2 regions of the Paenibacillus sp. FSL K6-0108 genome follow, and region 1 is predicted to be linked to the other one. Evidence: predicted binding sites of a transcription regulator. Region 1 holds the regulator's gene; the other holds the start of a gene.
The links. The regulator CtsR, encoded in region 1, represses protease genes until heat stress. The targets are predictions, from matches to a motif close to ATGGTCAATAAAGGTCAAACA.
Positions count from the first base shown of each region.

Region 2: clpP (ATP-dependent Clp endopeptidase proteolytic subunit ClpP) is a predicted target of CtsR. The motif match lies at 1,429-1,449, and genes of this name have one in related genera.

Region 1 covers NZ_CP150288.1:6,691,780-6,695,996, reverse strand. Annotated here, with positions in the region: rRNA gene rrf (5S ribosomal RNA) at 56-172, shown strand; gene eis (enhanced intracellular survival protein Eis) at 386-1,561, shown strand; gene MHB49_RS30610 (CtsR family transcriptional regulator) at 2,033-2,494, shown strand; gene MHB49_RS30605 (UvrB/UvrC motif-containing protein) at 2,525-3,049, shown strand; gene MHB49_RS30600 (protein arginine kinase) at 3,078-4,148, shown strand.
Region 2 covers NZ_CP150288.1:6,080,379-6,084,595, reverse strand. Annotated here, with positions in the region: gene tig (trigger factor) at 1-1,207, shown strand, start outside; gene clpP (ATP-dependent Clp endopeptidase proteolytic subunit ClpP) at 1,580-2,170, shown strand; gene clpX (ATP-dependent protease ATP-binding subunit ClpX) at 2,183-3,436, shown strand; gene ispG (flavodoxin-dependent (E)-4-hydroxy-3-methylbut-2-enyl-diphosphate synthase) at 3,560-4,217, shown strand, end outside.

The DNA.
Region 1 (4,217 bases):
ACACAGCCGTGTCGGACCGAATGGAACGCGAACGCATTTGTTGCACAAATGCTCGTTTGGTGGCGATGGCGGAGGGGTTCCACACGTACCCATCCCGAACACGACCGTTAAGCCCTCTAGCGCCGATGGTACTTGGACCGCAGGGTCCTGGGAGAGTAGGAAGTCGCCAAGCAAAGAACCACTGCCGATGTAATTCGGTGGTGGTTTTTATTTGCGTGTTTTTACTAAATTACATGATAAAAAGTTAATCCCTGAGAGATGCTCGTGCATCTCTTGTTTGACTTTGTCCTGTTCCTCTGACACACTCATAAATGGATACATACATCACGTATCAGGCCATGATTTTGAAAGATATCATAACTTAGAGAACGGGGTGCAGGACGACATGCAAATTCAGAAATTAACCGCAGATGATTTTGAGCCAGCTATGGCACTCTCCGAGTATGCTTTTCAAATGGTAATGAGTGAAGAACAAACGGAGAAGCGACGGAGTCAATTTGATTCACAGGATATATGGGGTGTATTTGAAGAAGGACAATTGGGCGCCAAACTTCACATTATCCCTTTTCAAACCTATATTCATGGGAGATCGTTCGAGATGGGTGGTATTGCAGGAGTAGCCACATGGCCAGAATATAGACGCAAAGGCTGGGTAGCTGGGCTGTTGAAGCATGCGCTGGAGGAAATGAATCGTAACAAACAAAGTATATCGTTTTTGCATCCGTTCTCTTTTGCTTTTTATCGGAAGTATGGATGGGAAACGTATGTTGAGTTTAAACGATATAGAGTGCCTACAGCTCATTTGCCTGCGAAAAAGGTAACCTCTGGAACGATTCGGCGCGGAAATCCCGGCCTCAGCATTTTCAAGGAAGTATACGGTGCCTACGCTGAGCGCTATAACGGAACCTTGATCCGGGATGATGCGAGATGGGAGAATTCGGTTCTCACTAATGGAACAAGGCAGAAAGCCGTATATTATGATGAAGCTGGTAAAGCACAAGGCTATATTTTATATGAGGTTAAGGAAAGAAAGTTTACTATTAAAGAGATCATTTATCTGAATGAAGAGGCAAGACAAGGTTTATGGACCTTTATTGCTAACCATGATTCCATGATTGAGGAAGTCACTTTACAGGCACCAGCCAGTGATTTGCTTGCATTTCAATTGGACAATCCGCGGATTCAGCAGGAAATTGTACCTTTCTTTATGGCACGTATTGTGAGTGTAGAACAATTTATTTCGCAGTATCCTTTTACGAACCCAGATTCACCATTACAGATTACTCTCCAGGTAGAGGATGCCTATGCACCATGGAATGAAGGGGTGTGGCAGTTGAACGTGGCGATGAACGGTACAGCTTCCATTTGGAAGACATCTGAACCGGGAGCTCAAGATCATATTGTTAAAGTAGACATTCAGGCGCTCACCGCAATACTGATGGGGTATCGCAGACCAACCGAGATGGCTCAAATAGGTAGAATTGAAGGACCGACAGGAGCGATTAAGGCTTTGGAACAAGCGGTTCCTAAACGTGAAACGTATTTGCTTGATTTTTTCTGATCCTCATAGTGTCACGAAAGCGTTCGTATCAATTTCATAGACTTAACTTGTATAGCATTACGTTGCTAGTATGAGACAAATGGACTTCTCCAGCTCTTTTGGAGAGGTTTTTTTGTGTCAGCCGAATATTTCGTGTAAAATCGTAAAAAATGAATAGTGCTCCCTCTTGGCAAAACCACAAAATATGCTATAATGTATATAAAGTCAAAGAAAGTCAAAGTCAACTAAAGGTTAAATACTTATGTAGCTTTCTTTCTGCAATCCGGTGGTGGGAGCCATTTTAAAGGGAGTATACATCAACGGATAAAAGCAATATTAAAGGACCTTCGAGCGTCCTTCGCTCTCCTGTTAAGACCGTTGAAGATCAGTTTCGCTGTTTCCTTGATTGGTTAAATGGGTTGAGAAGGTGTACTCTGTAGGGGCGTGTGGGTCCTTATTGACTTAACGTTTCAGACAGTGGAGGATGAGTGGATGCGTAATATCTCTGATATTATCGAACAATATCTGAAGAGTATTTTGCATGAAAGTCCCGAAGGAATGGTTGAAATTCAACGTAATGATCTGGCTGACCAATTTTCATGTGTGCCTTCACAGATCAATTATGTCATCAGCACCCGATTTACACTCGAAAAAGGTTACCTTGTAGAGAGTAAACGTGGCGGAGGCGGTTATGTTCGCATACAGCGGATTGAATTGCCGGCTCACTCGGCTCTGCATAACCATTTGCACCATAGCATTGGTGATGAGATCGGGCAGACAGCTGCCGAAGGTCTGATCTATCAGCTGGAAGAAGCACGTTTCTTGAGTAAAAGGGAAGCCGGGTTGATGCGAGCAGCTGTATCAAGAGAGATTATATTGGTCAAACTTCCTTACCGGGATCAAATTCGTGCCAGAATGTTGAAGGCGATGTTAATATCTTTGCTCGGTAAATGAAAACTATCGGGATCAAGGGGGTACATCATTGTGCTGTGCCAAGAATGCAACAAACGTCCGGCAACACTCCATTTCACGAAGATCGTGAACGGAGAGAAGACGGAATTCCATATTTGTGAGTCATGTGCTCGTGAAAAAGGGGAAATGATTCCCGGAACAGCAGGCGGATTTTCCATTCACAACTTATTGTCAGGGCTGCTTGATTTTGAACCCTCAGGCAAGAATGGCAGTGCTGGAGCACCACCTGCGCAATCTCTTCGTTGTGAAGAATGCGGCATGACCTATTCACAGTTTAGTAAAATCGGCCGCTTTGGCTGTAGTTCTTGTTATAAATATTTTGACAGTCGTTTGGACCCGCTATTCAAACGGGTTCACGGCAGCACTTCCCACGTGGGTAAAGTGCCTGCGCGAGCTGGTGGTCGCATCAAGGTCAAAAGACAAATTGCTGATCTGAAACGGGATCTTCAGGAGAGCATAACGCAAGAGGAGTTTGAAGAAGCCGCTCAAATTCGTGATCAGATCAGGGAACTTGAAAAAGAAATAGCTGAGGAGTAAAGTTTGTGATGAGTAGGAGGGATGCGTAATGCCTAATCTGCGCTTTACAGAGAAAGCGCTTAGCGACTGGATGCGCAGTGATGCGGCTGATTCCGAAATCGTCATTAGCAGCCGGGTCCGGATCGCACGCAACCTGCAGCATTATCCGTTTCCGATGCTGGCTTCCAATGAGCAATCGGAAGAAGTGCTGAATAAGCTGAGCGAAGTACTTCAATACGATGACGTTCATGCCTTTGGAGATTTTCATACCCTGGATCTGATTGATATTGATGACCTTGACAAAAGGGTGCTGGTGGAGAAACATTTAATCAGTCCCAGTCTTGTGAACGAATCCAGAAATGGTGCTGTTATTCTCAGTGAGGATGAGTCGGTCAGTATTATGATTAATGAAGAAGATCATCTTCGTATCCAGTGCCTCTATCCGGGGTTCCAGGTGAAAGAAGCCTGGGAGAAAGCTTCCGCCATAGATGATGCTTTTGAAGCGCATGTGGATTATGCTTTTGATGACCGCAGAGGATATTTAACCAGTTGTCCTACGAATGTAGGTACAGGTGTAAGAGCATCTGTCATGATGCATCTTCCCGCTTTGGTGATGACACAGCAGATTGGCCGCATTCTAACCGCAGTCTCCCAAGTCGGACTGACTGTACGGGGAATTTACGGTGAAGGCAGTGAGGCCATGGGTAACCTGTTCCAAATTTCGAACCAGATCACACTGGGGCAGACGGAACAGGAAGTCATCGATAACCTGCATAGTGTTGTGTTACAGATGATTGGGCATGAGCGTACCGCCAGAGAACGGTTAATTACCGACTCCAGACTGCGGATTACCGACAGGGTTATGCGATCTTACGGCATTTTGTCCCATGCAGCCATTATGGATTCAAAGGAAGCTGCACAGCGACTGTCTGATGTTCGGCTTGGTGTGGATCTCGGCTTGTTGGACGGCTTGTCCATAACCGTGATGAACGAGTTGAATGTGATGACGCAGCCGGGCTTTTTACAGAAAACATTTGGGGAAGACATGCGGACAGATGAGCGTGACATATATCGGGCGCAGTTGATCCGTGATACGATCAATGCAGCCAATCAATCATAGGTTGTTTAAGAGTGGTGTATAAAGGTTTCACGCCGCATTTGCGGCTTTTATATAATAGAGCATTTTCAA
Region 2 (4,217 bases), 610 kb from region 1:
TAAAGGTAAAGTTCCACGTCCAATCTTCGAAGCTCGTTTTGGTGTGGAAAGCTTGTATCAAGAAGCAATCGACATTTTGCTTCCTGAAGCTTACACAGAAGCAATCGACCAAACGGATATCTTCCCGGTTGATCGTCCTGATGTAGATATCGAACAATTCGCTAAAGGACAAGTATTCAAGTTCAAAGCGAAAGTAACCGTTAAACCTGAAGTTACACTGGGTGACTACAAAGGCGTTGAAGTTGCTGTAGCCAAACATGAAGTAACGGATGTAGAAGTGACTGAAGAGCTCGAGCGTCTTCAACAACGTCACGCAGAACTCGTTGTAATCGACGAAGGCGCTGCACAAAACGGCGATGTTGCTGTAATCGACTTTGACGGTTCCGTTGATGGTGTACCGTTCGAAGGCGGAAAAGCTGAGCGTTATTCCTTGGAACTTGGTTCCAACACGTTCATCCCAGGATTTGAAGAGCAAGTTGTGGGTCTGTCCACTGGCGACTTCAAAGACGTTGAAGTGACTTTCCCAGAGAGCTACCATGCAGCTGAACTGGCTGGCAAACAAGCGGTATTCAAAGTGAAAGTGCATGAAATCAAACGTAAACAACTTCCTGAATTGGATGACGAGTTTGCTAAAGATGTTAGTGAATTCGATACACTTGAAGAGTACAAAGCTGATCTGAAAAAACAATTGGAATCCCGCAAAGCAGACGAAGCCAAAGCAGCTCAAGAAAATGCTGTTGTAGAAAAAGTGGCTGAAAATGCTGAAGTGGACATTCCTTCTGCAATGGTTGACAGCGAAGTACAAAACATGATGCGTGATTTCGACAACCGTCTGCGCAACCAAGGTATGAACCTGGAAATGTTCCTGAGCTTCTCCGGTCAAACACAAGCTGACCTGAGAGGACAAATGCAGGAAGATGCTTCCAAACGTGTTCGCAACAATCTGGTTCTTGAAGCAGTTGGTAAAGCGGAAAACATTGAAGTGTCTGACGAAGAAGTTAACCAAGAACTCGAAAAAATGGCTGAGTCTTACAAGCGTCCTGCTGAAGAGATTCGTGGCATTCTCGAGGGTAATGGTTCCCTGGACAGCCTTCGTGATGAAGTGAAACTGCGTAAAACGATCGATGTTCTCGTTGAGAACAGCAAAGTCGTTGAAGCTGTTGAAGCTCCAGCTGAAGAAGTTGCTGCAGAAGCTGACGAAAAATAAGACAAGCTGTTATGTAATGAACAGCTGAATAAACGATAAGGCACGTGAATCATTGCGTGCCTTATTTTTAAATTGTGGCATCCATTTTATAGGTGAATCAGTAATAATATGGATGGATTTGTTGCAATATTGTTTGCATCTCCAACGTCCTATGGTTCTCCTTCAAATAAAATAAGGGTAAACGGCATAGGATTGCTCCGATTTGCACATACATAGAAAACATGGTTAAATATGATCAGGCAAAAAAGTAAATCGCTCCGTCTTGACACCACTTGTGAAAAATGACATTGTCACAGGAACGTGTTAGAATGAATTTGGGTTTGCTTTACAGGTAGCCTATGTCTAATTACATGTAGAAAAGAGGTTGGTCTCATGAGTCTGGTGCCAATGGTTGTTGAACAAACCAATCGAGGCGAGCGGTCTTACGATATATATTCGCGTTTGCTGAAGGATCGCATTATCTTTTTAACCAGTGCGATTGATGACGATGTAGCCAATCTTGTCATAGCGCAGCTTTTGTTTTTGGCAGCCGATGATCCTGAGAAAGATATCAGCTTGTACATTAATTCACCTGGTGGTTCTGTCACCGCAGGGATGGGTATATACGATACGATGCAATATATCAAGCCGGATGTATCGACCATTTGCGTAGGTATGGCAGCAAGCATGGGCTCGTTATTGCTGACAGCCGGTGCTCCTGGCAAACGATATGCGCTGACGAACAGCGAAGTGATGATTCATCAGCCGCTTGGCGGCGTTCAAGGACAGGCTGCGGATATCAAAATTCACGCCGAATGGATTATTAAAACACGTCAGAAACTGAATCAAATATACGTCGATCGTACAGGTCAACCTCTTGAGAAAATCGAGCGGGACACAGACCGTGACTTCTTTATGAGTGCTGAGGAAGCCAAAACGTACGGCATTATTGACCAGGTGCTCAGCAGACCGATCAATTCCTAAAGGGGTGGTTTCATGTTTAAATTTAACGATGAGAAAGGGCAATTGAAATGCTCTTTTTGCGGTAAATCTCAGGAACAGGTGCGCAAGCTGGTCGCTGGACCAGGCGTTTACATTTGCGATGAATGTATCGAACTGTGCACTGAAATCGTAGAGGAAGAGCTTGGTCATGACGAAGAACTGGACCTCAAAGATATTCCAAAACCGAAAGAAATCCGCGATATTCTTGACCAGTATGTCATTGGACAGGATCAGGCGAAGAAATCTTTGTCTGTAGCGGTTTATAACCACTATAAACGGATCAACACGCAAAGCAAGATTGAGGATGTTGAATTGCAAAAAAGTAACATTTTGCTGTTAGGACCTACGGGTTCTGGTAAAACGTTGCTTGCGCAAACGATGGCCAAAATCCTTAATGTTCCTTTTGCTATTGCTGATGCGACTTCATTGACAGAAGCTGGTTATGTCGGCGAAGATGTAGAGAATATTCTGCTCAAGCTGATTCAAGCTGCTGATTATGATGTTGAAAAAGCAGAGCGCGGCATTATTTATATTGATGAAATTGATAAAGTAGCGCGTAAATCCGAGAACCCATCCATTACACGTGATGTATCGGGTGAAGGTGTTCAACAGGCGCTTCTGAAAATTCTGGAAGGAACTGTAGCTTCTGTACCACCACAAGGTGGACGTAAGCATCCTCATCAGGAATTCATCCAAATTGATACCACTAACATCCTGTTCATTTGCGGCGGTGCCTTCGATGGTCTGGAACAAATGATCAAACGCCGGATCGGTAAAAAAGTCATCGGCTTTAACACCGTTGCGGAACAAAAAGATCTTAAACCAGGTGAATATCTGGGTATGGTATTGCCGGAAGACTTGCTGAAATTCGGTCTGATTCCGGAGTTTGTAGGCCGTTTGCCAGTCATCTCCACTTTGGAACCGCTGGATGAAGACACATTGGTACGGATTCTTTCCGAGCCAAAAAATGCGCTTACGAAACAATACCAAAAATTGCTTGAGCTGGATAATGTGAATCTGGTGTTTGAACCAGGAGCATTGCTTGCGATTGCGAAGGAAGCCATTAAACGTAACACGGGTGCACGTGGACTGCGCGCAATTATCGAGGGCATTATGCTTGAGATTATGTACGAAGTGCCTTCCCGTGATGATGTTACGAACTGTGTCATTACCGAAGAGGTCGTTGAGAAGAGAGTCGTGCCTGAACTGAGCCAATCCAAGGACGACAAGCAGGAAGAAAGTGCCTAACTAAAGGCGAATATTCCGTTTCAACACTGAAATATAGACTTGTCAGTTCTCCACTCCTGGCAGAAGGCGAATTCATGTCTCTGTCAGGGTGGAGCTTTGACGTTGTGGGGAGAGAAATCACTCATGTTTTTAAGACAAGATACACGACCCGTAAAAGTGGGGAACTTAACGATTGGTGGCAGCAACGAGGTCATCATCCAGAGCATGTGTACAACAAAAACGGCAGACGTTGAGGCAACCGTGGCAGAGATTTTGCGTTTGGAAGAAGCGGGTTGTCAAGTGGTGCGTGTAACGGTGAATAATGAGGAAGCTGCCGCAGCCATCAAGGAAATCAAGAAACGGATCAATATTCCGCTTGTAGCGGATATCCATTTTAATTATAAGCTGGCTCTTCTTGCGATTGAGAACGGCATCGATAAAGTACGGATTAATCCCGGCAATATCGGTAAACGTGCCAAAGTAGAAGAAGTCGTCAAAGCTTGTAAAGAAAAAGGTATTCCGATTCGGATCGGGGTAAACGCAGGTTCTTTGGAAAATCATTTGCTCGAAAAGTATGGCTATCCAACGGCAGATGCTATGGTAGAAAGTGCACTTTATCACATTGGTATTTTGGAAGAGCTGGATTTCCACGATATTATCGTGTCTCTCAAAGCATCGGATGTACCGATGGCCATTGAAGCGTATACCAAAGCTGCTCAAATCATTCAATATCCTTTGCATTTGGGCATTACCGAAGCGGGTACGTTGTTCTCTGGCACAATCAAAAGTTCAGCCGGTATGG